2 regions of the Thermobacillus sp. genome follow, and region 2 is predicted to be linked to the other one. Evidence: predicted binding sites of a transcription regulator. Region 2 holds the regulator's gene; the other holds the start of a gene.
The links. Region 2 encodes LexA, which represses DNA repair genes until DNA is damaged. Its sites were predicted from a motif close to CGAACATATGTTCG; they were not measured.
Positions count from the first base shown of each region.

Region 1 (15,393 bases), on a different contig from region 2:
GCCGTCTTCCTGCATGATCGAGTCGATGACCGCTTCCTCAACGGGCGAACCCCAGCCGCCGTATTTCTTGCCTTCGAAATCTTTCGGCGTCTTGATGTTCTTCTCCGCCGGCGAAGCGAAGCCGGACGTGTTGTGCTGGATGACGGCCGCGATCGACACGATCGGCACGCCGTTCGTCCGCGCGAGGGTGACCGCTTCCTGGTAGCTGACACCGAATTCGACTTCGCCGGAGGCGACCATCTGATCGGCGCCCGCTTCGCCGGGCTGGATGATCTCGACATCAAGTCCCTGCTCGGCGAAAAATCCCTTGTCCCGCGCGACATACAGCCCCGTATGGTTCGTGTTCGGCGACCAGTCGAGCACGACCCGCACCTTCTGGAGCGGCTTGTCCGATCCGTCCGCGGCTCCGCCCGCATTGGCGGCATTACCGCCGTTTTCGGTGTTTCCGCCGTTTCCTCCGTCATTGCCGCTTCCCCCGCCGCAGCCGGCCAGAACAAGCAGCAGCGCGAGTGCGAGCAGACCCCAGCTTTTTCTTCTTTTCCTTCGCATTCCGGTCCTCTCCCGTCCTTGCATCTGTTGTCGCGACAACAGACGACAGGCGCCCCCCTGACCGGAAGGCGCCTTCGATTCGGTGCGCATGAGCGTTGCGGCTCGGCATGCGGTCTGACGCATGCGGCGCGCTGCTTGACGTTTCCCTACGCTGGCATTATCCAGATCAGGTTACAGGGTCGGTATCGCGTCCGGATACCCTCTCAGCCGGCTGTCCCAGCTCCCCGGGGCTTCTGTTCGGTTGTCGTCACGCTCATTATAGCAGACGGGCGCGAATGCGCAAGTGCGGGCGGAGTATCAGGCGCCTTCCCGCAGCTTTTCCTCCAGAATGCGCCGGTTGGCCTTCAGCCCTTCATCGTCCGGCAGCCACCCGAGCGCGGCTTCGTTGTGTCTTGCCGCATCCGCCCAGCGGCCGAGCTGCCCGTAGCAGATGGTGAGCCGCGCATGCGGCAGCCACGTGCGGCAGGCGTTGTTGACGACGCCGAGCCAGCCTTCGGCGAGCGGCGCGTCCAGCGCCCGCTCGTACCAATAGGCGGCCGTCCGCCAGTCCCCCGCTTCCTCGAACCATCCGCCGAGCGCGCAGCACACTTCCGCGTGGGGCGCGTCGAACAGGAACGAGCGGAGCAGCGCGTCGATCCGGCCGGCCGGATCGCCCAGACGCCGGCAGCAGTCGGACAGCCTGAGCGCGGCCGTCACCTTGTCTTCCCGGTAGCCGGCCGGCTCAGCCAGGTACGCCCGATAGGCTTCCGCCGCCTCCCCGAAACGTCCGGCGTCCGCCAGCTCGTTCGCGTAATAATAGAGATCGCGCCCCTTGAGACCGCCGGTTTCGGCCGCGATCCGCTCGTAGATGCGCAGATTCCGGTCCGAATGGTCCCGGGTGGTGCGATAATGCGCGATGCCGATATCGACAGCGATGGCATGGGCGCCTGAGATGTCCAGATACTCGTGCACCCGTCCGTGCCAGCGATAGCCCCGGCCCCGCCGGACGAGCCGGCAGCGGCGCGTCGCGACCGTCGGCCTTCCCGCCGCGTCGAACGCCAGCCAGTACGGCATGAGCACGGCGTTGGCGTGATCCGGAATCTGCGCCTTGAACGCCGCGAATTTTTCCCGCTCCCCGTCGGGCAGCACGTCGTCCGCATCCATCCACATGATGAACTCGCATGACGCCTGGTCGAACGCGAAGTTGCGCGCCGCCGCGAAATCGTCCACCCACTCGAAATCGCAGACGCGCGCGCCAAAGGAGGCCGCCACCTCCTTCGTGCGGTCCGTCGAACCGGTATCGACGATGACAAGCTCGTCGACGACCGGAGCGACCGATGCGAGACACCGGCCGAGCACCGCTTCCTCGTCGCGGACGATCATGCACAGACTGATCGTCGTCACGTCCTCCCTCCTTTCCCGGGTTCGGACCGTTTCTTCCGCGCTTCCGCGAGCTGCCGCTGCAGGTCCCTCAGCTGGCGGATGAGCCCTTCGATCCGGCCGTCCTTCTGTTTCAACTGCTCCTCCAGCGCCTGAATGCGCGCGTTCTGGCTCTGGATCATGCCTCTCATTTTCCCCGCCCCCTGCTGATACTGCCGCTCGTAGGCGAGGAAATGTTCCTCGTCCAGCCGGATCAGACGCTTCAAGCGGTCGGCGTTGTCCGGTCTGCGGAACCTGAGCGACCGCTTGCGGCCGGCATAGCAGAGGTAGCGGTGATGCACTTCCATCGTAAGCTCGTCGAAATACGGGTCGGTCAGTTCCGCGAGCCGTCCCGCGTAGAACGTCTGCTTGTGATCATGGAACGCGTGCAGGCCGAACGGCACGGTGATGATGCAGACGCCGCCGTCCGCCAGCCAGCCCGAGACATTGGCCAGCACCCGCTCCGGCTGGGTGAAATGTTCGAGCACTTCGCCGAGCAGCACCGTGTCGAACGGGCCCCAGTCGTGCGGCTTTGTCGCATCCGCCGTCATGAAGCGGACGTTCGACCGGACGATGGCGGGCTCCTTCGCCAGCTCCGCCCGCGCATAGCGGATCGCCTCGTCTTCCAGATCGATGCCGAGCACCTCATACCCTTCGCGGCCAAGAAGAATCGAGGCGATGCCCTGGCTGCAGCCGACATCCAGCACCCTTTTGCGTCTGGCATGCCTGCACATCCAATGAATGCGGGCGCGCGTCGCTTCGTGCGACGCGCTGGAGCCCGCCTTACCGTAGTACCGCTGGTTGACTTGATCTTCATTGACCATGGATCTCACCCCTGCGCGGCGGGCAGCCCGAGAGACGGCTCTCCCAGCCGGGCGATATGTCCGCTTTCGAAGCCGTCGAGCACATTCCTCGTATCCAGCACGAGCGGCGCATGCTCCGCGATCAGGCGAACGTCGACCGAAGCATGCCGGGTCAGGATAACCGCCAGATCGAGGCCGGCCAGCAGTTCGGGCGTAAGGCTCACCGTCCGGAACGTCCGTCTGCGATGGCGGAACGACGGCACGAGCGGATCGCAGCAGACGACGTCCGCCTGCCGGGCGGCCAGTTCGTCCAGAATGTCCAGGGCGGGCGATTCCCGCACGTCGTCGACATCCGGTTTGTACGCGATGCCGATCAGCGCGATGCGCGCGCCGCGCACCGGCTTCCCTTCCCGGTTCAGCAGCTCCGTCACCCGCTCGACGACGTGCTGCGGCATCCGCCGGTTCACCTCGTCCGCCAGCTCGATCAGCTTCATCGGCCGGCCGTATCGCTTCGCCGTCCAGTTCAGGTAGATCGGGTCGACCGGTATGCAGTGGCCGCCGATCCCCGGACCCGGCCAGAACGGCAGGAAGCCGAACGGCTTCGTCGCCGCCGCCCGCACCACTTCCCATACGCTGATGCCGAGCCGTTCGCAGAGCAGCGCAAATTCGTTCACGAGCGCAATATTGACATTGCGGAACGTGTTCTCGAACAGCTTGGCGGCTTCGGCCGCCGCCGTCGAGCTGACGGGCACGACCTGCTGCACGATCGAGCGGTAGAACTTCACGCCCGCTTCGAGGCAGGCCGGCGTCGCGCCGCCGACGATCTTCGGCGAATTGTCCAGCCGATAGACGCGGTTGCCCGGGTCGATCCGCTCGGGCGAGTAGCAGAGATGGAAATCTTCGCCGACCCGCCAGCCGCGTGCCTCTTCGACGACGCGGCGGATGAGCTCATCCGTCGTGCCCGGGTACGTCGTGCTCTCGAGCACGACCAGCGTTCCCCGCTTCAGATGCGGCAGCATGGCGGCGACCGCCGAGCGGATGAACGTCAGATCCGGCTCGCGCTCCGCCGTCAGCGGCGTCGGCACGCAGATCACAATCGTCTGGGCCCGTGAAACGGCAGCGTAGTCGCCGCCGGCGGTGAATTCGCCTTGGACGGAGCGGATCGTCTCGTCGTCGATACCGATCACCGTCGACTTGCCCGCGTTCAGCCGGTTGATTTTCTCCTCGTCGACATCCAGTCCGTACACCCGGTATCCGGCCTTCGCCAGCGCCACGGCCATCGGAAGCCCGACATAGCCGAGTCCGACCACGGCCGCAGCGGGCCGATCATGAGTATCCATATCGCGCCTCCTCTCCGCCTTGATGGCGCCGTCAGTCCCCATGCCGCCTCAGAACCCGCCGGCATCCAGCAGTCCGGCGATGCCCGCCTTGTCCAGCAGTTCGTCGTCCGAGCGGTACGGCTGCGGCTTCGCCGGCCGGCAGGCGGCATATTTGCGCGCAAGTTCGGGTTCGGGGGACGGCGGCAGAATGACGAGCACTTCGTCGTCGTAATGCCGCGCATGCAGCGCTTCGCGCGCGGACACGAGCGTCTCGTGCAGCTTCTCGCCCTCCCGGATGCCGATTTCCCGTATTCTCACATCCGCGCCCGACCGCTCGATCATCACCTCCGCCAGATCGCGGATGCGGCAGGCCGGCATGCGGATGACGAACGTCTCGCCGCCCAGCGCCGCCTCCGCCGCGCGCAGCAGCAGGCCGATCGCTTCGGGCAGCGTCATGAAGTAACGCGTCATCTCCGGGTGCGTAATCGGCAGATCCTCGCCGCGGCGTATCCGCTCCAGGAAGAACGGCACGACGCTGCCGTTCGTGCCAAGCACATTGCCGCCGCGGATGCAGACGAACCGCGTTGCGTCGGTCAGCCTGTTCGCCCTGAGCGTCAGCTTCTCGGCGATCGCCTTCGTCATGCCGTACACGTTCACCGGGTCGACCGCCTTGTCCGTCGATACGTCCACAACCTTCCGGACCCGCTGCGCAATGGCAGCCCGGATGACGTTCTCGGTTCCGAGCACGTTCGTCCGGAACGCCTCGTCGGGCTGCCGTTCGCAGATCGGCACATGCTTCAGCGCCGCGAGATGGAAGACAATATCGACGCCGCGGCAGGCGTCATGAACGGCGTCGTAATCCCGCACATCGCCGATGATGAACCTGACGCACCCGTCAGAGCCGAGCTCCCGTTCCATCTCGACTTGCCGATGCTCGCCGCGGGAGAACACCCGAACTTCCCGCGGGTCGTATTTGTGAAGCAACGTATGGACGAGATGGCGTCCCCAGGACCCCGTCCCGCCCGTCACCAGGATGGTGCTGCCGCTGTACATGCCCTCGTCTCCCTTCTCAGCCGGCGGGCGGCTTAGATGAATTCGCTCAGCACGGCTTTCATCTGCTGTTCGCTCAGCCTGCCCTTTGCCGGCACTTTTTTCCTCGACGCGTTGGCGCCGTGCACGATGTTCACGTAGTTCCGCCCCGGCAGCAGCTCGTGGGGCAGCTTGATGACAAAGCCGTGGCCTTTGCCGGGGAGCTTCACGCGGTAACCGTCCAGATAGTCCTTCGTCTTGTAGATGTACGTATAGAACTGCGGCGAAAAATGGTACACCTCGGCCATCACGTTCTCGATCGTGTCCCACATGTAGCCGTTCTGATTGATCAGGGCGACGGTGCCCGGCTTCGGCTTCCAGTCCATGAGCAGCTGCACGAACGTTCTGCGGTACAGATCGTCGGAATCGAGCCGCGCCACGAACAATTCGTCACAACCGGATGTGAACGCGCGTATCGCTTCGACGCAGGTCCGCTCCGAGCCGAACCGCACGTTCGGGGGGAAGTCCTCCCAGTCTTTGCGCAGCGGTCCGTTCAGCAGCGGCTCGGATTCTTCCGCAACTTTCAGCAGCGCGAGAAAGTCGGGGTTCGTCTGGCGCTGCAGACAGCGGAGGGTATATCGCCGGAAGATGGCGATCCGGTTGCGGATCCATACCGGCTTGAGCCGATCCGGGACAATGCCGTAGTTGTTGAAATTGATCTCGATGACGACTCGCCTGGCCATGTTCAACCTCCTTGCTTGTTCCTCGTTCAATGTATGAATGCAAGGCGCCGGCCGCATGGTTGATTGATCTCGTCCATTCGTCCAAATCCGGCCGCAGGCCGCAGTCGGCGGCGGACATCCATGCCCCTCGGCAAGCCGGACATATACTGAAAAATGAATCCCGCACCATCTCTGTCCTTCGGGAGGAATGATACATCGTGGATCGAACGCAGCTGATGCAAGCGCAGGTGCTGCAGCGCATTGCGCATGCGCTCAAGACGAAATCGCCGCTGTCGCTCGTCCGCGTAGGGGACGGCGAGAATCTCGTGCTCGCCCAGCAGACCGTCTGGCCGATCGACGCCGTGCTGAAAGAGCCGTGGGCCGTGAAAGCAAACGAAGGCAAGAAAGGGCTGCGGCTGCCGAACCTGCCCTTGCGCGACGCCGTCGCCGAGTCGATCCGCAAAGCCGACATCGTTGGCATTCTGCCCTTCGGCGACCGGACGATCCACGCGCCGGACTACCTGAAGCGCAAGTTGACGGATCGCGTATTCCGACATTTCCGCATCGTGCCGAAAGCGGTCTGCCACGCCTGCGTGAACCGGATGCTGGCGACGGATCCGATGTTCTGGAAGACGCTTGCCGGCAAGCGGATCGCGGTCGTGACGCACCATGCCGACGCGGCGAAGCGGGTCATCGAGAACCGTTTCCGGGGCATCCGCGTCACGCTGACCTATCCGTTCTCCGACTATTCCCAGATGGAACAGGCGCTCAAATTTCTTTCCGACAACCGCAACCTGTACGACATCGCGCTGTTCTCCTGCGGCGTCAACGCCGTCGTGCTGGCTCAGCGCACCGCCGAACAGACCGGCAAAGTCGCGCTCGACTTCGGCAAAGCGCTCCATATCATCACAAAAGGACGCCCGAACTGAATCGGGCGTCCTTTTGCGCTTGGCAATATGAACAAGAACCCCGGGAGCCGGGGTTCTTCCCGAAAACCGGGGTTCTTGCGCAGGGCGGCGCACTCAGGCGGTCGAGGCGATGCCCCGGAACACTTCCGGGCCGTTCCGCACGGCCGTCGTCGTGCCCGAGATAAAGGCCGTGTAGACCGTCTCCGCAGCCGGCGGCGCCAGCAGATCCTGTGCCGTAAAGGAGTGCACTTCCGTCGTGCCCGTTACGCTCACCGTCCCGGTCAACGTGAAGATGACATTGGCGGGGTTGAACGTCGAGCCGCGGACGATGTCAACCGTGAACGTGTCGCCGATGTCGCCGCTGATGCCGACCATGCCGTCCAGCGCGATAATCGTGTTCGGCGCGTTCTGCGTCTGAAGCCCGATGATGCCGAACAGCGTCGGCGTAGCGCTCAGCGGTACGTTCGGAGCACCGACCGTGTTGGAGTTCATTGAGCTGCGTTGATCGAGGAAAACTCCCATCCCATTCACCCCCTGCTTGCCTGAGATGCTACAGTCTATGGGATTTGGTGCTAAGCGGTATAGACAAACTATGGAGGATAAATGAGGATTTTTTTATTCCGCGCCGATCACATCCCGCATCTTCGCCCACATGTCCCCCAGCGCCGTGCGCAGCCGGATCCGTCCGGCCTGCGGATCGACCTTCGTCACGACGCCCGTCACCTCCCGGTCCGCATACTCGCCGTACAGCTTCAGCGTGACCGGCCGGCCCGTCTCGAGCGATTCGCCGATCCGAAGCGCCAGCTCCTCCATCTCCTGTTCGTCAAGCACGGGGCGCTCTTTGCGGTTCAGCGACTCCCGGTGGCCATTGATACGCTCCTTGTGTTCGGGCAGCATCATCCGGCTCGATTCCCAGAGCAGATTGTACCCGGATGTCAATTTGTTCACGCGCGGTTTTGCCATTGCTGTCCGCCATCCTCTCTTCGATGTCTGATCCTCTGTTGATGATTAGCCGACGTCTGACCCGCACTTGCCGCCTTTCTTCCGACCCGCTCCTGTCGCCTTTCCGCTCCCGGGAGCCGGCCCGAACTTTCCGGACCGCCGTCTGCGCGAGGCCGCCGACCGTGCTCCGCCGCCCTGCGCATGCCGCTCCGGCGTCATTTGTAATGGCCGCCGATCTTGCGCGCCCGGTCCCTCGCCTGCCCGGCCTCGGTGAGCGAGACGGCCCGGATGATCGAATCGTCGCCGTACTTGTCCTTGATCCGGTCCGTCGCCTGTTCGAGGGCGCGGTACTTCTCCCGGTGGTCGAACAGCAGCAGCTGATATTCCCGGTCGTCCTGCAGACCGGTCATCGCGACGCCGACCTTCCGCACCGGCAGGCCGTCCCAATGCCGGTCGAACAGTTCGCACGCGAACCGGTAGGCGTCGTTTGTCGCCTGGGTCGGATACGGCAGCGTCATCTGCCGGAAAAACCCGCTCGGCCGGTCGAAGTCGGCGCCCTGGCAGCCGACGGCCAGCGTCCGGCCCATCTTCCCCTTGGCCCGCATGCGCCGGCAGACGAGCTCGCACAGCTCGAGCAGCACGACCCGCAGTTCTTCCCGCGTCTCGTAATCGCGCGGCAGCGTCATCTGGTGGCCGATGCCTTTCTGCCCGATGTGGGTGTCCGGCGTCACCGGCGAATCGTCGCACCCGCGCGCGATGCGCCAGATCATCTCGCCGTTGATCCCCCAACGCGCCCGCAGCCGGGAAAGCGGCGCCCGCGCCAGGTCGCCGATCGTCTCGATGCCCATCCGGTTCAGGTGCGCCGTCATGCGCGAGCCGATCATGAACATTTTGCCGACCGGCAGCTGCCACAGCGTCTGCTCGAGACGATCCGGATCGAGCCGGAAAATGCCGGTCGGATGCTTCTTCGCGTAGTTGTCGCACGCCATCTTCGCCAGCACCTTGTTCGTGCTGATGCCGAACCGGACGTAGACGCCGGTCTGCTCCAGCACCTGCTTCTGGATCCGGCGGGCCGCCTCCTCGGGTCCGCCGAACAGGCGGGCCGATCCGGTCAGATCGAGGAACTGCTCGTCGATGCTGTACGGTTCGACCATGTCCGTGAACGACTCGTAGATGCGCGTGATGAGCAGGGAATACTCAATGTATTCCTGCATGCGCGGCTTCGCCACGATCAAGTCGGGGCACTTGCCCAGCGCTTCACCGAGCCGTTCGGCGGTGGTGACGCCGCGCGCCTTCGCGAGCGGGCAGGCGGCGAGCACGATGCCCGAACGGCGCTCGGGATCGCCCGCCACAACAAGCGGCTTCTCCTCGTACTCGGGATGTTTCGCCTTCTCGACGCTGGCATAGAACGACTGGCAGTCCGCCAGCATGATCACCCGCTGTTTCCGCGCCATCGCCCCGTCCTCCCCCGAGACAAGAACGTATGTTCTTATCATATTCAAAATACACGAACTTATGTTTGTGTATCAACAGTATTTTTCTGTAAGGTTCAGCGGGCGCGCATGCGCAGGCAGTGGCGGCGGCACGCCGCAAGACGCTATAATGGCCTCAAGAGAAGAACGCAAAGGAGAATCGCGCATGTGCGGCCGCTACACGATCACGGTGACGCTGGAAGAGCTGATGGTGCGGTACATGATCGGCGTGACGAACATTCCGTACCACCGGCCGAAATACAACGTCGCGCCGGGGCAGATGGTGCCTGCCGTCATCAGCGACGGCCGGACGAGCCGGCTCGGGGAACTGAGGTGGGGACTCATCCCGTCCTGGGCGAAGGACGAGAAAATCGGCAGCCGCCTGCTGAATGCCCGCGCGGAGACGGCCGCGGACAAGCCGGCCTTCCGCGGGCCGCTCCGAACGAAGCGCTGCCTCGTGCCGGCGGACGGCTTCTACGAATGGCGGACGGAGCCGGACGGCAGCCGGCAGCCGCTTCGCATCGTGCTGCGCGGCGGCGGTATCTTCAGCATGGCCGGCCTGTACGAGACATGGACCGCGCCGGACGGGCGGCGCATCAGCACGGTGGCGATCCTGACGACGGAACCGAACGAACTGATGGCGCCCATCCACAACCGGATGCCGGTCATCCTGCGTCCGGAAGACGAGGCGCTCTGGCTGGACCGCAGCGTGCGCGATCCCGAAGCGCTGCGGCATTTGTACGCGCCTTATCCGGCGTCCGAGCTCGAAGCGTATCCGGTCGGAAAAGCGGTCGGCAGCGTCAAGGTCGACGATCCGTCCCTGATCGAGCCGCTCGCCAAATCCTGAGAACGGACGGCATAGGGCATATAAAGGAAAAACTTCCTCCGTCCGCGGATCCGTGTGACGAATCCCGGAACAGAGGAAGTTTTTTCGCTGTCCGACCCGCTTGACCCGCAGCGCCCTAACGGAACATGCTCCACAGCCGGAGCAGATGCAGCGTGTTGTTCGGATCGATCCGCTGCGCGATCACGAATGCGATGATCCGCTCTTCCAGGTCGGACGTGAGCGGCTCGTTCAGGATGGCGGCCGCCGAGCGCACAAGACGGCGCACCTTCGCCCGATCCTGAAGGTCGTACTTGGTCACGCCGTTAAGCAGCGCCTTCATCCGCTCCTTGGTTGCCGGATTTTTCATCTTCCGTTTGACGCGCTCGACCAACTCGGGCCGAATGCCGTACTGCTGATAACCCACGCGCGGCACCTCCATCGCATTGACGGTCCGGCCGGGCCGGGGCCGTCATTTCAGGATATGACGTCCGCACCGCGCAGTTGTCATCCGCCGCAAATTTCGGCCGAAAATAATTCAATCGAGCTGTTCGCCCTGAAAGACCGGATCCCGCATCAACATCTCGCGCAGCCGCGCGCAGGCGGGATCGTGCCAGAAGGCCTCCCGCGACACCAACTCCGCCGCGTCGTCCCGCGCCGTCTCCAGCAGCGCGTAATCGGACGACAGATCCGCCACCTTGAAATCCGGCAGGCCGCTCTGCTTCGTGCCGAAGAAATCGCCCGGTCCCCTGAGCTCCAGGTCGCGCCGCGACACTTCGAACCCGTCGTCGGTCTCCGTCATGATCCGCATCCGCTCAAGGCCGGTCTCCGATTTCGGATCGGCGATCAGCACGCAATAGGACGCGTACGACCCGCGTCCGACGCGTCCCCGGAGCTGGTGCAGCTGCGACAGGCCGAACCGGTCGGCGTCCATCACGACCATCAGCGTCGCGTTCGGCACGTCGACGCCGACCTCGACGACGGTCGTCGCGACGAGCACATGCGCTTCGCCGGACGCGAACTCGCGCATGACCGCGTCTTTCTCCGCCGCGGTCAGCCGGCCGTGCAGCAGCCCGACCTTGAGATCCGGGAAGGCCTGCTGCATCTGCTGATGCAGATCGATGACGTTCTGCACGTCCAGCTTGTCCGATTCCTCGATCAGCGGGCAGATGATGTAAGCCTGCCGCCCCGCCGCCACTTCCCGCCGGATGAAGCCGAGCACGCGGTCCAGCATGTCGTGCCTGACCCAGTACGTCTTGATCGGCACCCGCCCTTTCGGACGCTCGCGCAGCGTCGAGACGTCCATGTCGCCGAACACCGTAATCGCCAGCGTCCGGGGAATCGGCGTCGCCGTCATCGTCAGCACGTCCGGATGGATCCCCTTGCGGCGCAGAATGCTGCGCTGGCCGACGCCGAACCGGTGCTGCTCGTCCGTCACGACCAGGCTGAGGCTGCGGAAATGGACATCTTCCTGAATGAGCGCATGGGTGCCGACGACGACGTCGATCATGCCCATCTGCAGCCCGGCGAGCACGTCCCGCCGCTGCCGCTCGGTCAGGCTGCCGGTCAGCAGCGCCACCTGGATGCCGTGCGGCGCAAACAGCTTCTCCAGCGTGCGCAGATGCTGCTCGGCCAATATCTCGGTCGGCGCCATCAGCGCCCCCTGATGCCCGCTCTTCACGGCGGCATAGAGCGCGATAGCCGCGATGACCGTCTTGCCGGAGCCGACGTCACCCTGCAGCAGCCGGTTCATGCAATACGGCTGGCGCATGTCGTGCAGAATCTCGTTCACCGCTTTCTTCTGCCCGTCGGTGAGCTCGAACGGCAGTCCCGCCGCGAACGCGCGGATCGCCGCGTTGTCCGCCGTATGCGCGATGCCGTCCCGCTTGCGGCGCGTATGCGCGCGGTAAGCCTGCAGCTTGAGCTGGAACAGGAACAGCTCCTCATACGCCATCCGCCTGCGCGCGGCCTGGCCTTCTTCCGCGCTGCCCGGCGCGTGGATCCGCATTACCGCTTCCCTGCGCGGCATCAGCCCGTGCCGCTGGATCAGCTCGTGCGGCAGCACTTCCGGCACGAGATGGCCGAACTGCTGCAGCGCCTGCGCGATCGTCTTGCGCATCCAGCTTTGCGTGATGCCGCCTCCGACCGAGTAGACCGGCTGCAGCGTGCCGGTCTTCGACGCCCCGCGGTCGGGAAACTCCGATTCGGCCACCGTGAGCTGGCGCCGGTGCCGGTCCCATTTGCCCGTCAGCGTAATGTCCCGTCCGGGCGTCAGCTGATCCTTCAGGAAATGCCGGTTGAACCAGACAGCCGTAATGAGCATCCGGCCCGCCGCCACGCGGCAGGACATGCGGGTTTTGCCGCCGTAGCGCTGCACGACCGGCGGGGCCGCGATTTTGCCCTGTATGGTCGCCTTCTCTCCATCTCCGACTTCTTCCAGCTCCCGCACCCGGTAATCCTCGTAGCGGAACGGGAAATATTCCAGCAGATCCGCCGCCGTACGGATGCCAAAGGCGTGAAGCTCCTCTTCTTTCCGGGCGCTCACGCCTTTGATCTGCCGTACCGGGATCTGGTCCAGCCTGATATTCATCACGTTCACGCCTTGTACATGAAGACGGCTGACGTGCCGGGTCCGACATGCGCGCCGATGACGCCGCCGATGAGCACATGGCGGACGCTCCGGACGTCGAACTTCTCCTGCACCCGCGCCAGCAGCTCCTTCGCGTGTTCGTCGTACTTGCTCCAGCCGATGCCGACATGGACGGGCGAACGGCCGAATTCTTCTTCCAGCATTTCGATGATGCGGTTCATGGCCTTCTTGGTGCCCCGCGTCTTCTCGACCGGCGCAACCACGCCGTCCTGGATCGTCAGAATCGGCTTGATGTTGAGCAGACCGCCGATCAGCGCGGCCGCTTTCCCGATCCGGCCGCCCCGCTGCAAATATTCAAGCGTATCGACGAGGAAATAGATGCGCATGCCCTTGAGCAGCCGATAGGCCGCCTCCAGAATCTGCTCCTTCGAAGCGCCTTCCCGGGCCATTTCCGCCGCGAGCAGCGCGGCCGCGCCGAACCCGTGGGAAGCGGACCGCGAGTCGACGACCGTGATGTCGGGTTCGCCTTCCAGCATCGATTTGGCGATGACGGCCGACTGGTACGTGCCGCTGAATTCCGAACTGAGATGGAACGAAATGATCTGCGCCTCCGGATCCTTGTCGAGAATGCACTGGTACAGTTCGAGAAAATCGTTCGGCGAAGGCTGCGACGTCGTCGGCATGACCAAGGACGCTTCCAGCATGTCGTAGAAATTGCCGGGACCGATCGTCACCCCGTCGAGATAGGTTTCTTCCCCGAAATGCACCTTGAGCGGAATCATCTCGATGCCGAGCCGCTGACACTCCTCCGCGGGAATGTCCGATGTGCTGTCCACGACGATTTTCACCGCACACATGCTTGACGCCTCCCGTCTTTCGCGAATGATCGTTCGATTACTCCACCGCAATCAAATAGGGATACAGCGGCTGTCCGCCCTCGAATACTTCCAGTTCGGCGTCGGGATATGATTCCTTCAGCCAGTCGGACAGCGCCGCGGTCTCCGCGTCATTCGTCCCTTCCCCGGTCAACACCGTGACCAGTTCGCCGCCGTCTTCCAGCATCTTCGCAAGCAGCGTGCGGCAAGTCTCCTGCAGGCTGCCGGAAGCCGTGACAATCTCCTTGTCCATGATGCCGATATAGTCGCCTTCCCGGATCGTCAGCCCGCCGATCGTGGAATCCCGCACGGCAAGCGTCACTTCGCCGGAACGGACCGACTCGGCGGCTCCGCGCATCCGCTCCTCGTTCCGCTCGGCCGTCTCCGCTTCGTTGAACGCGAGCAGCGCGGCCAGCCCTTGCGGAATCGAGCGCGTCGGAATGACGGTGACGGAGCGGCCGCTCATTTCCGCCGCCTGCTGCGCGGTCAGGATGACGTTGCCGTTGTTCGGCAGCAGATAGATCTGCTCCGCGCTGAGCGATTCGATCGCCTGCAGGAAGTCTTCCGTGCTCGGATTCATCGTCTGCCCGCCCGACAGCACGATATCGGCTTCATGCCGGAGGAAGATGTCGGCGATGCCGCCGCCCATCGCGACGGCGATGATGCCGTACGGCGCGAACTCGTGCACCTGCTCGGGCGACACGCCCTGCACGGGAGCGCCGCCCGTCAGCACTTCGGGCGCCGCCAGTTCCGGCCCGTCGCCGGCAGGCTCCCCCTGATCCAGCAGCTCGCGGTGCTGCTCGCGCATGTTCAGGATGCGGATGTCGATCAATTCGCCGTAAGGCAGCGCGAGATTGAGCACATCGCCCGGCTTGCGCGAATGGACGTGCACTTTGATGATGTCGCCGTCGTCGATGACGATGACCGAATCGCCGTCCTTCTCCAGCGCGCGGGTGAACCATTCCCGATCGAAGCGCATGCCGGCCGGCATCCGTGCGGGACGCCGGATGAAAAACTCCATGTCATACGGAAATTCGATCGATTCCGTCGCCACCCGGCTTTGCGCCGGCGCGGATTCCGCACGGCGCGCCGGACGCGCCGCGGCGGGCATCTCGACGGCTTCAACCGTTGCTTCGCCGGACAGGTACGCCGCGAAGCCCTCGTATAGGTGGACGAGCCCCTGACCGCCGGAATCGACGACCCCGACCTGCTTCAGAATGGGGAGCATATCCGGCGTCTTGAGCAGCGTCTCCCTCGCCTTCGCCAGCACCTCGCGCAGCAGCGCCGCGATGTCGGGCGTGCGGCGGGCGATCGACACCGCGTGCCGGGAGGCTTCCCGCGCGACCGTGAGAATCGTTCCCTCGACCGGCTTCACCACCGACTTGTAGGCGGTGTCGACCCCCTGCTGCAGCGCCGCGGCGAACTGCACCGCGTTCAGTTCGTCATGGCCGGCCGCTCCGCGGGCGAATCCGCGGAACAGCTGCGACAGAATGACGCCGGAGTTGCCCCTCGCGCCCATGAGAAGCCCCCGTGAAAGCGCTTCTGCGGCTGCTCCTAAAGAAAGCGACGGGCGGCTTCTCAGCTCTTGCACACCCGAACGCATCGTGAGATTCATATTGGTTCCCGTATCGCCGTCCGGCACGGGAAAGACGTTCAGCGCGTTGACCTGCTGCATGTTCCGCTCCAGCGCATCCGCGCCCGCAAACACCATTTCCGCGAATGTCTTTCCGTCCAGCACCCGCTTGCTCACCCGATTCCCTCCTACCGCGATACCCGTACGCCTTGCACGATAATGTTCACATAATCCACTTTCAGACCGGTGACTTCGTTCAATACATATTTCACGCGCGACTGCACGTTGTGCGCGACTTCCGAAATTCTCGTGCCGTAGCTGACGACGATGTACAGATCGACATGCGTCGCCTCGCCCTCCCGACGGATTTCGACACCGCGCGACAAATTT
Region 1 covers NZ_QEWA01000044.1:43,160-58,552, forward strand. The annotation lists gene C6W55_RS13160 (ABC transporter substrate-binding protein) at 1-549, opposite strand, end outside; TPP riboswitch at 676-785, opposite strand; gene C6W55_RS13165 (glycosyltransferase family 2 protein) at 847-1,932, opposite strand; gene C6W55_RS13170 (class I SAM-dependent methyltransferase) at 1,929-2,771, opposite strand; gene C6W55_RS13175 (nucleotide sugar dehydrogenase) at 2,777-4,090, opposite strand; gene C6W55_RS13180 (polysaccharide biosynthesis protein) at 4,139-5,122, opposite strand; gene C6W55_RS13185 (glycosyltransferase) at 5,155-5,841, opposite strand; gene C6W55_RS13190 (GT-D fold domain-containing glycosyltransferase) at 6,039-6,749, shown strand; gene C6W55_RS13195 (hypothetical protein) at 6,843-7,250, opposite strand; gene C6W55_RS13200 (YolD-like family protein) at 7,344-7,691, opposite strand; gene C6W55_RS13205 (DNA polymerase IV) at 7,886-9,124, opposite strand; gene C6W55_RS13210 (SOS response-associated peptidase) at 9,309-9,989, shown strand; gene C6W55_RS13215 (stage VI sporulation protein F) at 10,105-10,392, opposite strand; gene recG (ATP-dependent DNA helicase RecG) at 10,504-12,555, opposite strand; gene C6W55_RS13225 (DegV family protein) at 12,561-13,412, opposite strand; gene C6W55_RS13230 (DAK2 domain-containing protein) at 13,450-15,180, opposite strand; gene C6W55_RS13235 (Asp23/Gls24 family envelope stress response protein) at 15,192-15,393, opposite strand, start outside.
Region 1: a site for LexA is predicted at 9,179-9,192, ahead of C6W55_RS13205 (DNA polymerase IV). Genes of this name have one in related genera too.

Region 2 (15,393 bases):
GCCGTGGCGCTCGAGAAGAATCTGTCGAAGGACGAGATTCTGGAGCTGTATCTGAACCGGATCTATTTCGGCAGAGGCGCGCACGGCATTCTGGCGGCGTCCAAGCTTTATTTCGGCAAGGATGATCTGAACAAGCTCGAGATCTGGGAGATAGCGACGCTGGCCGGCATTCCGAAGGCGCCGAACGTTTACAACCCGATAAGCAACCATGAGCGGTCGCAGGAGCGGATGGCCGTCGTGCTTTCGCTGATGGAGCAGCAAGGACTGATCACGGCGGAGCAGGTGGAAGAGGCGAAGAAGAAGGCGGCAGCATACGAGCCGCCGGAAGACGCTTATGCGGGCGCGGCATCGCAGAAATATCCGGCTTTCGTCGACTTTGTCGCCACCGAAGCGGAACGGGTGACCGGACTTACCGAAGAAGAGCTTCGCGTCGGCGGATACAGAATTTACACGACGTTGAACGTTAACGCCCAGCAGATCGTCGAGAAGGCGTTCGCCGATCCGGACAATTTCGAGGAGAGCGCGGATGACCGGATCGTCCAGGGTGCGATGGTCATCATCGATCACCGGACAGGCGAGATCGAAGCGATGGCCGGCGGACGCGAGTATCAGAACAAGGGGCTGAACCGGGCGGTGCAGCCGCGGCAACCGGGATCGGCATTCAAGCCGATCGCCGTTTACGGCCCGGCGCTCGAGTCGGGCGACTGGTACCCCTGGTCCAAACTGCAGGACGAGAAGAAATGCTACGGCGATTATTGTCCGACAAACCCGGGCGGCAAATATGCGGGCTCGATCACGATGCGCCAGGCGCTCAAAGAGTCGCGCAACGCCTCGACGGTCTGGCTGCTCAATGAAATCGGCGTGGATCGCGGCCTCGAATTCGCGAAGCGGCTCGGCATCGAGCTGGATGCGGACGACCGCAATCTGGCCATCGCCCTCGGCGGTCTGACGCGCGGGGTGACGCCGATGGAGATGGCGACGGCCTACAGCGTGTTCGCCAGCGGAGGCGTATCGGTCGACCCGCACGCCATCGTGCGCATCGAAGACCGGAAAGGCAAGGTCATCTACCAGTACAAGGCGCCGGAAGCGAAGCGGCTCATCAAGCCGGAGACGGCCTGGTACATGACGGAGATGCTGCAGGCGGTGCTGGAGAAAGGCGGAACCGGCACGAAGGCGCTCATCAACCGCCCGGTCGCCGGCAAGACCGGAACGACCGAGCACGGCATTCCGGGCTTCAAGTCGAGCGCCAACCGCGATGTCTGGTTCGTCGGCTATACGCCGGAATGGACGGCCGCGGTCTGGATGGGCTATGACCGCACGGATGAGCAGCATGTGCTGAAACGCGGCAGTTCGATGGCGGCGGCGCTGTTCGCCAAGGTGATGGGGGAAGCGCTGAAGGATGTGCCGGCATCGTCCTTCACGAAGCCGGAAGGCGTGAAGACGGTCGTAAAGCCGCCGACCGTCGGAGGATTCTCCGTTACTTGGAGCGATGCGGATCTCGGCGTCCGCCTGTCGTGGTCGCGGCAGGGCGAGGGACTGCTCTACCGCGTCTACCGCAAGGCGGAAAACGAGGACGAATTCGAGCTGCTCACCGTAACGGAAAGCACGACGGCGCTCGACCTTGCGGTCGAACCCGGCGTCACGTACGAATACTACGTGACCGTCTATGACAGGGAGCACGCGCTCGAAGGCGACAAGTCAACGATCCGCGGCGTGACGGTGCCCGATTCGATCTGGCCGGATCCGGAGCTGCCGTCGGATTTTCCGGACGGCGATTTTGACGGCAATGACGGAGGCATCTGGCCGTTCCCCGGTGAACCTGACGATTCCGGCATCCCCGGAGACGGCGAAGACGGCGGTCAGGATGACGGACAGGACGGAGGATCTGGCACGATTCCCGACGGAGGATGGAACAGCGGCGGATCGAACGGCAGCCGAAACGGCGAGCTGCCCGGCAACAGCGAATCCGGAAACGGCGGCGCCGGGCAGCCGGCCGGACCCGGAAACGGGGAAACGGAAGAAGGCGAGGCGGAAGAACCGGCGCCCGTGGACGGCGCGCCGGCTCCCTGACGCATGGCGAAGGCGGATTATCTCGCTGCCAACTGGTGATGAGCGGACAGATGTGGTAATCTTTTTTCATAAAGAGTCTCATCACATGCGGAAAGGTATCTTGCCATGAAACGTAAATTCTCGGATCGGGCCAACTGGCGGCGCATCCTGCGCAGAAGCTACAGCTGTCTGGCGCTTGACGGCGACGACTACCGCGGCTTGGTCACGTTCTATAGGATTCATGAGCTCCGCGAGCCGCTCTGGAAAGAATACAACGGACGCAGGCTCTGTCTGGCGAACCGGGGCTATCTGTGGATGCAGCATTTTCCGAAGGGCGAACATTTCGTTGTCACGACGATGTTCGATGACAAGGGCAAAGTCGTGCAATGGTACATCGACATTTGCAAAAATCAGGGCATGACCGACCAGAAGGTGCCGTGGTTTGATGATCTGTACCTGGACATCGTCGTGCTGCCGACGGGGGAAGTTTACCTCCTCGACGAGGACGAACTGGAAGAAGCGGTGAAAAACGGCGAGGTGACGAAGCGCGACGCGGAGATGGCGCGCAGAACCGCCGAACGGCTGCTGTCGATGATCCGGAACGGCCGGTTCCGTTATTTCACGCTCAGCCTGCGGCACCGCAAACAGCTTGCGGAACGGATCGTCGGGAAAGATCCGTCATGAAGGCGGCGGAAGCGCAGGCCGTCCGCCGGCGGAAACGCCGATCCGGACTGCCGGTGCGTCTGCTGAAGGGAGCCCTGTCTGCGGCCGTCGCCTGCGCGGGCTGGATCGCCTGGATTTATTGGAAGATCGAATCGTTCGAACCGAAGATGGAACTGCCCGAATATGACGCCGGCATCGTGCTCGGTGCGGCCCTCTGGAACGGCGAGCCGAGTCCGGGTCTGAAGGAACGGCTGGACAAGGCGTTCGAACTGTACCGCGAAGGCCGGTTCCGCGTGTTTATCCTGACCGGCGGCTATGACCATGCGGGTTCCCGGCTGACGGAAGCCGAAGGGATGAAGCACTATCTGGCCGCACTCGGCGTGCCGGAAGACCGGCTCCTGCTCGAGCCCGAAGCGCGGAGCACCTATGAGAATCTGGCGTTCAGCCGGGACGTCATGGATCGGGAAAGGCTTCGCACGGCGCTCATCGTGACGCACGATTTCCATGCGGCTCGGGCGCGGGATGTCGCGCGCTGGCTCGGCTACGAACAGCCGGGGTTCGCGGCGGCGGAATCGTCCGTGCTTCCCGCGTCGCAGAGACATGTCCGGGAAATCGCGGCTTTCACGAAGTGGAAGCTCGACAGCGTGCTGCTGCGCATCGGCCTGCAAATTCCCGACCGGCCCGGCTTGTGAACCTTGCGCGTCCGCATCCGATTCTGCTAATATCTCGGACCGCTCGCGAATAAGATGGATAAGGCATCAGGCGGACCGTCGACATCGTCCGATCTATCTGAGAAGGATGGGATGTTCTTGATGAACGGACGCGCAGCAGCGGCGGGCGGCACGGGAGCGCCCAGACCTTCGCGGCAGATCAGCATCGTCCTGCGGCCCGTCGAGCCGGCCGCATCACCTGCGGAACAGCCGGTGAGCGAAATGGTGAAGGGCGTTGAACCGGGCTCGCCTTTCGCCGAAATCCAGCGCGAGCTGGACGCGATGGTCGGCATGGAGAAAGTGAAGGCGCTCATCTACGAGATCTATGCGCTCCTTCATGTGTCCGGTCTGCGGGCGGCGGCGGGGCTGTCGGTCGGCCCCCAGGTGTATCATATGATTTTCCGCGGCAATCCGGGCACGGGCAAGACGACGATCGCACGCATTGTGGCGAAGCTGTTCCAGAAGATGGGCGTGCTGCAGAAGGGACACCTCATCGAGGTGGAGCGGGCGGATCTCGTCGGCGAATATATCGGGCATACGGCGCAGAAGACACGGGACCTCGTGCGCAAGGCGCTCGGCGGCGTATTGTTCGTGGACGAAGCCTACAGCCTCGCACGCGGCGGCGAGAAAGATTTCGGCAAGGAAGCGATCGATACGCTTGTGAAAGCGATGGAAGACTACAAAAATCAGTTCGTGCTCATCCTTGCCGGTTACCCCGAGGAAATCGACATGTTTCTGATGTCCAACCCCGGCCTGCCTTCCCGTTTCCCGATCCGGATCGACTTTCCGGATTATACGGTGGACCAGCTGGTCAAAATCGCCGAGCTGATGGTGAAGGAGCGGGATTACGAGATGCAGCCGCAGGCGGTCGCCAAGCTGCGCCAGCATCTCGCCGAGCTGAAGCGCGAATCGATGTTCGCTTTCAGCAACGCGCGCTATGTGCGCAATGTGATCGAAAAGGCGATCCGCCACCAGGCGGTGCGGCTGCTCAATCTGTACGGCAGCGGCCAGCCCGGCAGGCAGGAGCTGATGACGATCCGGCCGGAAGATTTTCGCTGGGATACGGAGGATGCGTAAAGCCGGCGGACCATACATTTCAGGCAATGAAGGAGCGGTGGCGGCATGACGACGCTGCACGAGACGGCGGCTGACATTCGGGAACGGGCGATTCTGGTCAGCCTGGTGACGGACGAGATGAAGCGCGCCGGCGTCGATCCGGAATACTCGCTGCGCGAGCTTGTCGCGCTGGCCGAAACGGCCGGCGTCGAAGTGCTCACTGCGGTCACGCAGCACCGCGAGGCGCCGGACCCGCGCTTTTTTCTCGGCAAGGGGAAGGTGGAAGAACTGCGCGCGGTCGCGCAGGAGCTCGGTGCGACGACGGCCATTTTCGACCAGGAGCTGTCCGGCGCGCAGGTGCGTAATCTGGAGGAAGGGCTCGACCTGAAGATCATCGACCGGACGCAGCTCATTCTCGACATTTTCGCAGGCCGCGCAAAGACGCGGGAAGGCATCATCCAGGTCGAGCTTGCCCAGCTCAGCTATCTGCTGCCGCGCCTTGCGGGCCACGGCAAGAATCTGTCGCGGCTCGGCGGCGGCATCGGCACGCGGGGGCCGGGCGAGACGAAGCTGGAGACGGACCGCCGCCATATCCGCGAGCGGATCGCGGATCTGAAGCGGCAGCTCAAGGAAGTGGTCCGCCACCGCAGCGTGCAGCGCGAACGCCGGCGCAAGACGGGCGTCACGCAGGTCGCGCTCGTCGGCTATACGAACGCCGGCAAGTCGACGCTGCTCCGCGAGCTGACGAATGCGGATGTGTACGTCGAGAACCAGCTGTTCGCGACGCTCGATTCGACTTCGCGCGCCTGGACGCTTCCGGACGGGACCGAGGTCGTCCTGACGGATACGGTCGGCTTTATCCAGAACCTGCCCCACGAGCTGGTGGCCGCATTCCGGTCGACGCTCGAGGAAGCGGCGGAAGCCGATCTCATCCTCCATGTCGTGGACAGCTCGTCGCCGTACCGGGAGGAGCAGATGGCGGTCGTCGATCGGATTTTGACCGAGCTCGGAGCCGGAGACAGGCCGCGGATCGTGCTGTACAACAAGATCGACCTGTGCACGAATGAGGAACTGCATCTGCTCCGGCGGGACGGGGACGCGCTGCTCGTCAGCGCGTTCTCGGCAAGCGACCGGGAGGCGATCGGCCGCGCCGTGCAGGACAAGCTGACCGGCGAAATCCGTTCGTTCGCGATTCCCGCCGCAAGGGGCGATCTGATCGCCCTTGCGCACCGGATGGGTGAAGTTGTCGAACAGTCGGTCTCGGACGACGGGGAGACGATGCGGATTGCGGTACGGCTGAACAAGCGCGAATATGAGGTGAGCGGATATAAGCTGCAGCCTTATGCGCTGTAGGCTGGGGCCAGGTTCGTTCCGGACCTGGCTATTCTGTTTCGCCGCCTTGCGATTGATTACCGGAAACGAAATGTGCTTTAATGGGTCTGACAATTATGAAGCGATGGGATGGAGACTGGATGATTCACGGCATTGACAGCGAACTGCTCCGTCTCGCCGAGGCGGTGGAAGAGCGGATCGCCCCGCGGCTCCGCGAGGCCGACCGGATCGCGGAACGGAACCAGTGGAAAGTGATCCGCGCGTTTCAGCGCCACAAGGTGAGCGATTTTCATCTGAACGGTTCAACCGGATACGGATACAATGACAGCGGGCGCGAGGCGCTCGACCGGGTGTATGCCGACGTGTTCGGCGCGGAGGCGGCGCTCGTGCGGCCGCATTTCGCATCCGGCACGCATACGATCAGCTGCGCGCTGTTCGGCGTGCTCCGGCCGGGGGACGAACTGCTCTACATGACCGGGCGGCCGTATGACACGCTGCACAAAGTGATCGGCGAGCCGGGAGACGGCAAGGGATCGCTGCGCGATTTCGGCATCGGCTACCGGGAGGTGCCGCTGGCCGAAGGCGGCCGCGTCAACTGGGACGCCGTGCTGGACGCGATCGGCGAGCGGACCCGCGTCATCGCCATCCAGCGGTCGCGCGGCTACGACTGGCGCGCATCGTTCACCGTGGACGAGATCGGCGAGATGGTGCGCCGGGTGAAGGCGGTCAAGCCCGACGCCATCGTCTTCGTCGACAATTGCTACGGCGAATTTACCGAGGAGACGGAGCCGACGGAGGTCGGCGTCGATCTGATGGCCGGCTCGCTGATCAAAAATCCCGGCGGCGGGCTGGCGCTGTCCGGCGGCTACATCTGCGGCCGGGCCGATCTCGTGGAGAAGGCGGCCGGCCGGCTGACCGCGCCCGGCATCGGCGGCGAAGTCGGCGCGACGGCCGGCATGCAGCGCTGGATGTTCCATGGATTTTTCCTTGCGCCGCACATGGTAGGGCAGGCGGTGAAAGGGAGCATTTTTGCCGCTGCCATGTTCGAGGAGCTGGGCTTCGAGTCGAAACCGCGCTGGAACGAGCCGAGAACCGATCTGATTCAGGCCGTCCGGTTCGATTCGGCCGACTCGCTCATCGCCTTCGTGCAGGGCATCCAGCAGGCGGCGGCCGTCGACGCGCACGCCGTGCCGGAACCGGGCGACATGCCGGGATATGCGCATCCCGTCATCATGGCGGCCGGCGCGTTCGTGCAGGGCGGAAGCCTGGAACTTTCGGCCGACGCGCCGATCCGGGAGCCGTATATCGCGTATATGCAGGGCGGGCTGACGTACGCGCACGCAAAACTTGGGGTGCTTTCCGCCTTGACACGGCTTGCCGAACGGTCTAACATTGTAATTAAACCTAACATTTCTTGACACGTTTTATTCGTGTCGATACGAGTACCCATACTACAAAAAATTGGAAGGTTGATGCGGCATGGGTGACGAGATCCGCAGAAACATGGCGCTCTTCCCGATCGGCATCGTGATGAAGCTGACGGATTTGACCGCCCGCCAAATCCGCTACTACGAGCAGCACGGTCTGGTCATGCCGGCGCGGACTTCGGGCAACCAGCGCCTGTTTTCGTTCAACGATGTCGAGCGGCTGCTGGAGATCAAGTCCCTGATCGAGAAAGGCGTCAACATCGCCGGAATCAAGCAAGTGATGAATCCGGTTTCAAAGGAATCGGAAGAAGCGACGGTCATTACGCCGCAGACGGAAAGCAAACGCCGCGAACTGACGGATCTGCAGCTCCACCGGCTGCTCAAGCAGCAGCTGCTCGAACGCCGTCCCGGCAGGACATCGCTCATCCAGGGTCAGCTGTCCAGGTTCTACAACAATAAACCTTAATCGCGGCAAGGAGAGGATAAGATGGGCTACACCAAGGAGGACATCCTGCGCATCGCGCGGGAGCAGAACGTCCGGTTCATCCGTCTGCAGTTCACGGATCTGCTCGGGACGATCAAGAACGTTGAAATTCCGCTGAGCCAGCTCGAGAAGGCGCTGGACAACAAGATGATGTTCGACGGTTCCTCGATCGAGGGTTACGTCCGGATCGAGGAGTCCGACATGTATCTGTATCCCGATCTCGATACATGGGTCGTCTTCCCGTGGGTGACGGAAGACCGGGTCGCCCGTCTGATTTGCGACGTGTACATGCCGGACGGGACGCCGTTCGCGGGAGACCCGCGCGGCATTCTGAAACGGGTGCTGAAGGAAGCGGAGGAGCTCGGCTTTTCCACGATGAACGTCGGTCCGGAACCGGAGTTCTTCCTGTTCAAAACCGACGAGCGCGGCAATCCGACGCACGAAGTGAACGACCAGGGCGGCTATTTCGACCTCGCGCCGACCGACCTCGGCGAGAACTGCCGCCGGGAAATCGTGCTCACCCTCGAAGAGATGGGCTTCGAGATCGAGGCTTCGCACCATGAAGTCGCGCCCGGCCAGCACGAGATCGACTTCAAGTATTCCGATGCGGTAACGGCGGCGGACCGGATTCAGACGTTCAAGCTCGTCGTCAAGACGGTTGCGCGGCAGCACGGCCTGCATGCGACGTTCATGCCGAAGCCGCTGTTCGGCGTGAACGGATCGGGCATGCACTGCCATCTTTCGCTGTTCCGGGACGGCGAGAACGCGTTCTACGATCCGGACGATCCGCTCGGTCTGAGCGATACCGCGCGCTGGTTCATGGCCGGGGTGCTGCATCACGCCCGCGGGTTCGCGGCCGTTACGAATCCGACCGTCAATTCGTACAAGCGGCTTGTGCCCGGCTATGAAGCGCCGAACTATGTCGCCTGGTCGGCGAGCAACCGGAGCCCGATGGTGCGCATTCCGGCGTCGCGGGGGCTGAGCACGCGGATCGAGGTGCGCAACCCCGATCCGGCGGCCAATCCGTACCTTTGCCTCGCGGTCATGCTCAAGGCCGGACTTGACGGCATCAAGAACCGGATGAGACTGCCGGCGCCGACGAACCGGAACATCTATGTCATGACCGAGGAGGAACGGATCGAAGAAGGCATCCAGATGCTGCCCTCGAGCCTGCGCGAAGCGCTGGACGAGCTGATCCGCGACGAAGTGATCTGCGAGGCGCTGGGGGATCACGCCCTGTCCTATTTCTACGAACTGAAGGAAATCGAATGGGACATGTACCGCATGCAGGTTCACCAGTGGGAACGCGATCAATATTTGACGCTGTATTGATGAATAAGAGCAAAGGAAAAGCCCCGCAAGTTCGGCATCGCTGCCGGACAAGCGGGGCTTCAATATTCGGGCGCCGTATTCAACGGATGCTGCGGAACAATCCGATGACTTTGCCGAGAATCGTGACATGTTTCAGCCGGATCGGCTCCATCGCCGGGTTCTCGGGCTGCAGCCGGATATGGTCGCGCTCCTTGTAGAACGTCTTGACGGTTGCTTCGTCGTCTTCCGTCATCGCGACGACGATGTCGCCGTTCTGCGCCGTCTGCTGCTGGCGCACGATGACATAGTCGCCGTCGTGGATGCCGGCTTCGATCATGCTGTCGCCCTTGACCGTAAGCATGAACACATCGTCATCACCGGTGAAATGGGCGGGGAGGGGGAAATATTCCTCGATGTTCTCCGTCGCCGTGATCGGCGCGCCGGCCGTTACCTTGCCGACGACCGGGACGCGGGTGACGGCGAGCGGGAACGGCAGCTGATCTTCGTTGTCGTCATCCAATATTTCGATCGCGCGCGGTTTGGTCGGATCGCGGCGGATGAGTCCCTTCTTCTCCAGCCGATCCAGGTGGCCGTGGACGGTCGAGCTGGAAGCAAGGCCGACGGCTTCACCGATTTCCCGAACGGAAGGGGGATAGCCTTTCTCCCGGACTTCCCGTTTAATGAATTCCAGTATGGCTTGCTGGCGGTTGGATATTCTGGACACGGCATTCACTCCATCAAATATTGGTTACACCAAATTATAGCACAGAACCCGAGTTCGCACAAACATTCGTTCTCGAAAACACAGGTTCGCATTTTTGCAGGAAATCCGGCGGACGGCTCAAAGCGGGAACATGCATTCCCGGAACAAATGTTCTAAAAATGATTGACGGCAAACAGATGTTCGTGTTATGATGGGATTACAAAACGAGAACGTTTGTTTGGGGTGTTGGCCATGATGTATGTAAGTGAATGCCGGTCCTATCGTTCCATCCAAGAAAGCCGTCCTGGCGAAGTTGGACAGACTTCCGCGGTTCGCAGGCAACGCGCGGCGAGCGGGGAACGGATCACTTTCATGCGTTATGCCGCAGCCATGCTGTTCATCGTGCTGGTCAGCGCGGGTTTCATGATCATGGGAACCGGCGCGTCGGAACGGGTGCCGGCCGAACCGGCTCCCGCGGAATCGGTCATTGTCGTGGATGCCGGCGAGACGCTGTGGGAGATCGCCGCAGCGGCGAAGGCGGAAGGGATGGACACGCGCCGCGCCGTCTATGAAATCCGGAAGCGCAACGGTCTGGACGGCAGTGTGATCCAAGCGGGACAGCAGCTCGTCATCCCGGATTGGTCCGGCCGCTGATCCGGTGCGGAAGCGGAAGACGGGAGCGTCCCTGTCGATTGCCGATGGATTGGCCCGGGAACGGTTCAAGCCGTTTCCGGGTTGTTTTTGTTTTGTTGTCGGCTTGACAACGATCCGGCCGGGATGTCAAAGTAAGGTGTGGTATGTCAGGGGTATGGGAGGCACATCACGCATGGACGAATTGACGGCGCGCATCAACGAGCTTGCCCGCAAGCACAAGACGATCGGTCTCACGCCGGAAGAGACGGCGGAGCGGGACAAGCTGCGCAGGCAATATCTGGCGCGTTTCCGAAGCAATCTGAAACAGCAGCTCGACGCGATCCGCTGGACGGATGAAACAGGCGGCACGTTGAAGCATTAGCGTATAGAAGGGGGAGCTGGCATGTCCCGCTCTTGGGAACGGAAAGTCCGCAAGAACACGGAACAGCTGAACAAACGGCGCAAGAAAGCCGGTCTCAAAGCCGTCGCTTCGCCGGGAGCGGTGACGGACCGCTACAGGGGACGCAATTACGTCTTGCCGGCTTTGTTGATCCTGTTCATCGGCTTCTACATTTATATGATGACGATTCCCGCGGACGATCCGAACACGACGAATCCGTTCGAGACGCCGATCTTCTGGCTGACGGTCGCGTGTTATCTGGCGTTGGCGGCGCTGTTCTGGTTCCGACGGCCCTATCTGCTCGTGGGAAGGGATTTCGTCGGCACGCGCAAATTTACCGGCGACAAGACGCTGACGGCAAGCGCGATCAAGGCGATTACCGTCATCCGTCCGGGATACATCATCATCGAGCCGAAGAAGGGCGGCAACTGGGTATTCTCGCGCATGCTGAACCGGTATCCGATCGACGAGATGGCCGACCGGCTGCAGCGGTTTGCGGAGGATAACCGCATTCCCTACACCGAGCAGCAGAAAGACAAGAAAAAGTAATGACGGGAGAGAAACCGGATGGCAAAACAAGCGGTACTGTTCGACCTGGATGATACGCTGCTGTGGGACGAACGCAGCGTGAAGGAGGCGTTCGAGGCGGTCTGCCGGTATGCGCAAGAGCGGACCGGCGCGGATCCGGAGAAGCTGGAAGCGTCGGTTCGCCGGGAAGCGCGAGCGCTGTACGAATCCTACGAAACCTATCCGTTCACCCAACGGATCGGCATCAATCCGTTCGAAGGGCTGTGGGCGCGTTTTCGCGAGGGAGAGCAGGAGGAGTTCCGCAAGCTCGAGGCGCTTGCGCCGGCCTATCGCCGTGAATCGTGGATCCGCGGCCTGCGCGGCATCGGCATCGAGGATGAGCGGCTCGGCGAAGAATTGGCCGAACGGTTCCCGGCGGAGCGCCGGGCGCGGCCGCTCGTCTACGACGAGACGTTCGAAGTGCTGGATCGGCTGCGCGGCCGCTACAAGCTGCTGCTCTTGACGAACGGATCGCCCGATCTGCAGCGCGAGAAGCTGGCCGGCGTACCGGAGCTCGCGCCGTACTTCGACCATATCGTCATCTCGGGCGAATTCGGGGAAGGCAAGCCCGCGGCATCAATCTTCCGTCATGCGCTGTCGCTGCTCGGTATCGGGCCGGATGCCGGCGTCATGGTCGGCGACAAGCTGACGACCGACATTCTCGGCGCGAACACCGTCGGCATGGATTCGGTATGGATCAACCGGCACGGTCTCAAGCGGTCCGGCGAGATTGAACCGGCCTGCGAAATCCGTTCGCTGCGCGAACTGCCGGCGCTGCTTGAGCGGCTGTAAGCAGCGAAGAAGCCATCCGCTCCTTGCCGAAAGGGGCTTGGGCGGATGGCTTCCGAACATGTAAGGCCGAATTTATGCTTTTTGGAATTCCGGATCTTCGTACGGATGGGCGACCCAGCCCGCCGGCTCGATGAACAGACGCACGGCGACGATCTGACGGTTTTCCATCAGCGTGAAGTAGTGCGGATTGCCTTCCGGAACGGAGATGACATCGCCTGCTTCCAGCTCGACGTCGAAGTAGCCGACTTCCGGCTTGCCCTTGATGATGAAGATGCCTTTGCCTGCCACGATGGCGCGGACTTCGTCCTCGGTGTGCGTATGCACCTGTTCGAATTTCTTCAGCAGCTCATCCAGGTTCGGCGTCGCGTCGGACAGGGAAATGACGTCCCACGTCTGATAGCCGCGCCGGCCGGCGAGATCGCGGATCTCCGCGTCATACGCTTGGAGGATTTCGTTCTTCTCCTCATCGCTCAGCACGAATTTTTCCCGCAGATGCTCCGGCAGTTTGGACGTATCCCAGTGCTCGTAGAGGACACCTTGTCCATTCAGAAATTCGCGCACATTCTCCTCGCCGGTGATTCTCTCGTTGGTGTTGCGGATGCGAATCTCGGCCATCTTAATCCCTCATTTCCAATAGGATTTATCAATCATTAACCTGAATTATACACGATTTCAGCGCGTTTGTCGATGGGTCCGGGCTTTTCAGGCGTTTTTCATTCTGCTAGAATAAGGCTTAACTTTTTTGGCGGAAGGTGTGCCCATGTCGAAACCGACCCTGCAGGAAGCGATGAAACATCGCATTCTCATATTGGACGGCGCAATGGGGACGATGATCCAGCAGGCGAACCTGACCGCCGCCGATTTCGGCGGCGAAGAGCTGGAAGGCTGCAACGAGATGCTCGTCCTGACGCGACCGGATGTGATCCGCGGCATCCACGAGGCGTATCTGGACGCCGGCGCGGATATCATTGAAACGAACACGTTCGGCGCGACGAGCGTCGTGCTGGCCGAGTACGGCATCGCGGACAAGGCGCGCGAGATCAACATCGCCGCGGCCCGGCTTGCGGCCGAAGCGGCGGAGAAGTTCTCGACGCCGGAGAAGCCGCGCTACGTGGCCGGCTCGATGGGGCCGACGACGAAGACGCTGTCCGTGACGGGCGGCGTCACGTTCGACGAGCTCGCCGAAAGCTATTATGTCCAGGCGCTGGCCTTGATCGAGGGCGGCGTCGACGCGCTGCTCATCGAGACGTGCCAGGATGCGTTAAACGTCAAGGCGGCGGGCATCGGCGTACATCGCGCGTTCGAGGAAGCCGGACGGAAGCTGCCCGTCATGATCTCCGGCACGATTGAACCGATGGGCACGACGCTGGCGGGACAGAACATTGAATCATTCTATATTTCGCTGGAACATCTGGAACCGATCTCGATCGGCCTCAATTGCGCGACCGGTCCGGAATTCATGCGCGATCACATCCGCAGCCTCGCGTCCATCGCCAAGACGGCCGTCAGCTGCTATCCGAACGCCGGGCTGCCCGACGAGAACGGCCATTATCACGAATCGCCCGAATCGCTCGCGCGGAAGATGGAGCAATTCGCGCGCGAAGGGTGGCTCAACATCGCGGGCGGCTGCTGCGGGACGACGCCGGCGCACATCCGGGCGCTCGCCGAAGCGCTGGCGCCTTACAAGCCGCGGACCGAAACCGGCAGCCATCCGCCGGCCGTCTCCGGCATCGAGACCGTGTACATCGAGCCGGAAAACCGGCCGTACCTCGTCGGGGAGCGGACCAACGTGCTCGGCTCGCGCATGTTCAAAAGGCTGATTGCGGAAGGCAAGTACGAGGAAGCGGCCGAGATCGCCCGCGCCCAGGTGAAGAACGGGGCGCACGTCATCGACGTCTGCCTGCAGGACCCGGACCGCGACGAGCTGGCCGACATGACCCGTTTCCTCGAGCAAGTCGTAAAGAAAGTGAAGGTGCCGCTCGTCATCGACACGACCGATCCGCGGGTCATCGAAGCGTCGCTCAAGTTCTCGCAGGGCAAGGCGATCATCAACTCGATCAACCTTGAAGACGGTGAAGAGAAGTTCCAGCGGGTCGTGCCGCTCGTCCAAAAATACGGCGCGGCGGTCGTCGTCGGCACCATCGACGAACGGGGCCAGGCGATCGCGCGCGATGCGAAGCTGGAGGTGGCGCGGCGGTCGTATGACCTGCTCGTCAACAAATACGGGCTGCAGCCGGAGGACATCATTTTCGACCCGCTCGTCTTCCCGGTCGGCACCGGCGATGAGCAGTACATCGGCTCGGCGAAGGAGACGATTGAAGGCATTCGGCTCATCAAGCAGGAGATGCCGCGCTGCCAGACGATCCTCGGCATCAGCAACGTCTCGTTCGGCCTGCCGCCGGCAGGACGCGAAGTGCTCAACTCCGTGTTCCTCTACGAATGCACGAAGGCGGGGCTTGACTACGCCATCGTCAACACGGAGCGGCTGGAACGCTACGCCTCGATTCCGGAGCATGAGCGCAAGCTCGCCGAAGCGCTCATTTACGATACGAACGACGAGACGCTCGCCGCGTTCGTCGCCGCTTTCCGCGACAAGACCGTCGAGAAGAAGGCGAAGAACACGGCGGATCTCCCGCTGGAAGAGCGGCTCGCGAATTACGTGGTCGAAGGTTCGAAGGACGGCCTGTTCGCCGATCTCGACGAGGCGCTCAAGAAATATGCGCCGCTCGACATCATCAACGGCCCGCTTATGCGCGGCATGGAGGAAGTCGGCCGGCTGTTCAACAACAACGAGCTGATCGTCGCCGAAGTGCTGCAGAGCGCCGAAGTGATGAAGGCGTCCGTCTCGTACCTCGAGCCGCACATGGAGAAAACCGAGACGAGCGTCAAGGGCAAAATCATGCTCGCGACCGTCAAGGGCGACGTGCATGACATCGGCAAAAATCTCGTCGAGATCATTCTGTCCAACAACGGATACGAAATCGTGAACCTCGGCATCAAAGTGCCGCCGGAAGCGATCATCGAGGCGCAGCGGCGGGAGAACGCCGACATCATCGGCCTGTCCGGCCTGCTCGTCAAGTCGGCGCAGCAGATGGTGACGACGGCGCAGGATCTGAAGGCGGCCGGCATCGACACGCCGATTCTCGTCGGCGGCGCGGCGCTTACGCGCAAGTTCACGAAGACGCGCATCGCGCCGGAGTACGACGGGCTGGTGCTGTACGCGAAGGACGCGATGAACGGCCTCGAACTGGCGAACAAGCTGATGG
Region 2 covers NZ_QEWA01000033.1:103,213-118,605, reverse strand. The annotation lists gene C6W55_RS06690 (transglycosylase domain-containing protein) at 1-2,070, shown strand, start outside; gene C6W55_RS06685 (ribonuclease FAU-1 family protein) at 2,176-2,733, shown strand; gene C6W55_RS06680 (SanA/YdcF family protein) at 2,730-3,404, shown strand; gene C6W55_RS06675 (AAA family ATPase) at 3,525-4,499, shown strand; gene hflX (GTPase HflX) at 4,545-5,831, shown strand; gene C6W55_RS06665 (methionine gamma-lyase family protein) at 5,951-7,228, shown strand; gene C6W55_RS06660 (MerR family transcriptional regulator) at 7,290-7,703, shown strand; gene glnA (type I glutamate--ammonia ligase) at 7,725-9,053, shown strand; gene lexA (transcriptional repressor LexA) at 9,133-9,756, opposite strand; gene C6W55_RS06645 (LysM peptidoglycan-binding domain-containing protein) at 10,108-10,389, shown strand; gene C6W55_RS06640 (DUF896 domain-containing protein) at 10,562-10,750, shown strand; gene C6W55_RS06635 (hypothetical protein) at 10,772-11,317, shown strand; gene C6W55_RS06630 (HAD family hydrolase) at 11,336-12,127, shown strand; gene C6W55_RS06625 (1,2-dihydroxy-3-keto-5-methylthiopentene dioxygenase) at 12,200-12,742, opposite strand; gene metH (methionine synthase) at 12,888-15,393, shown strand, end outside.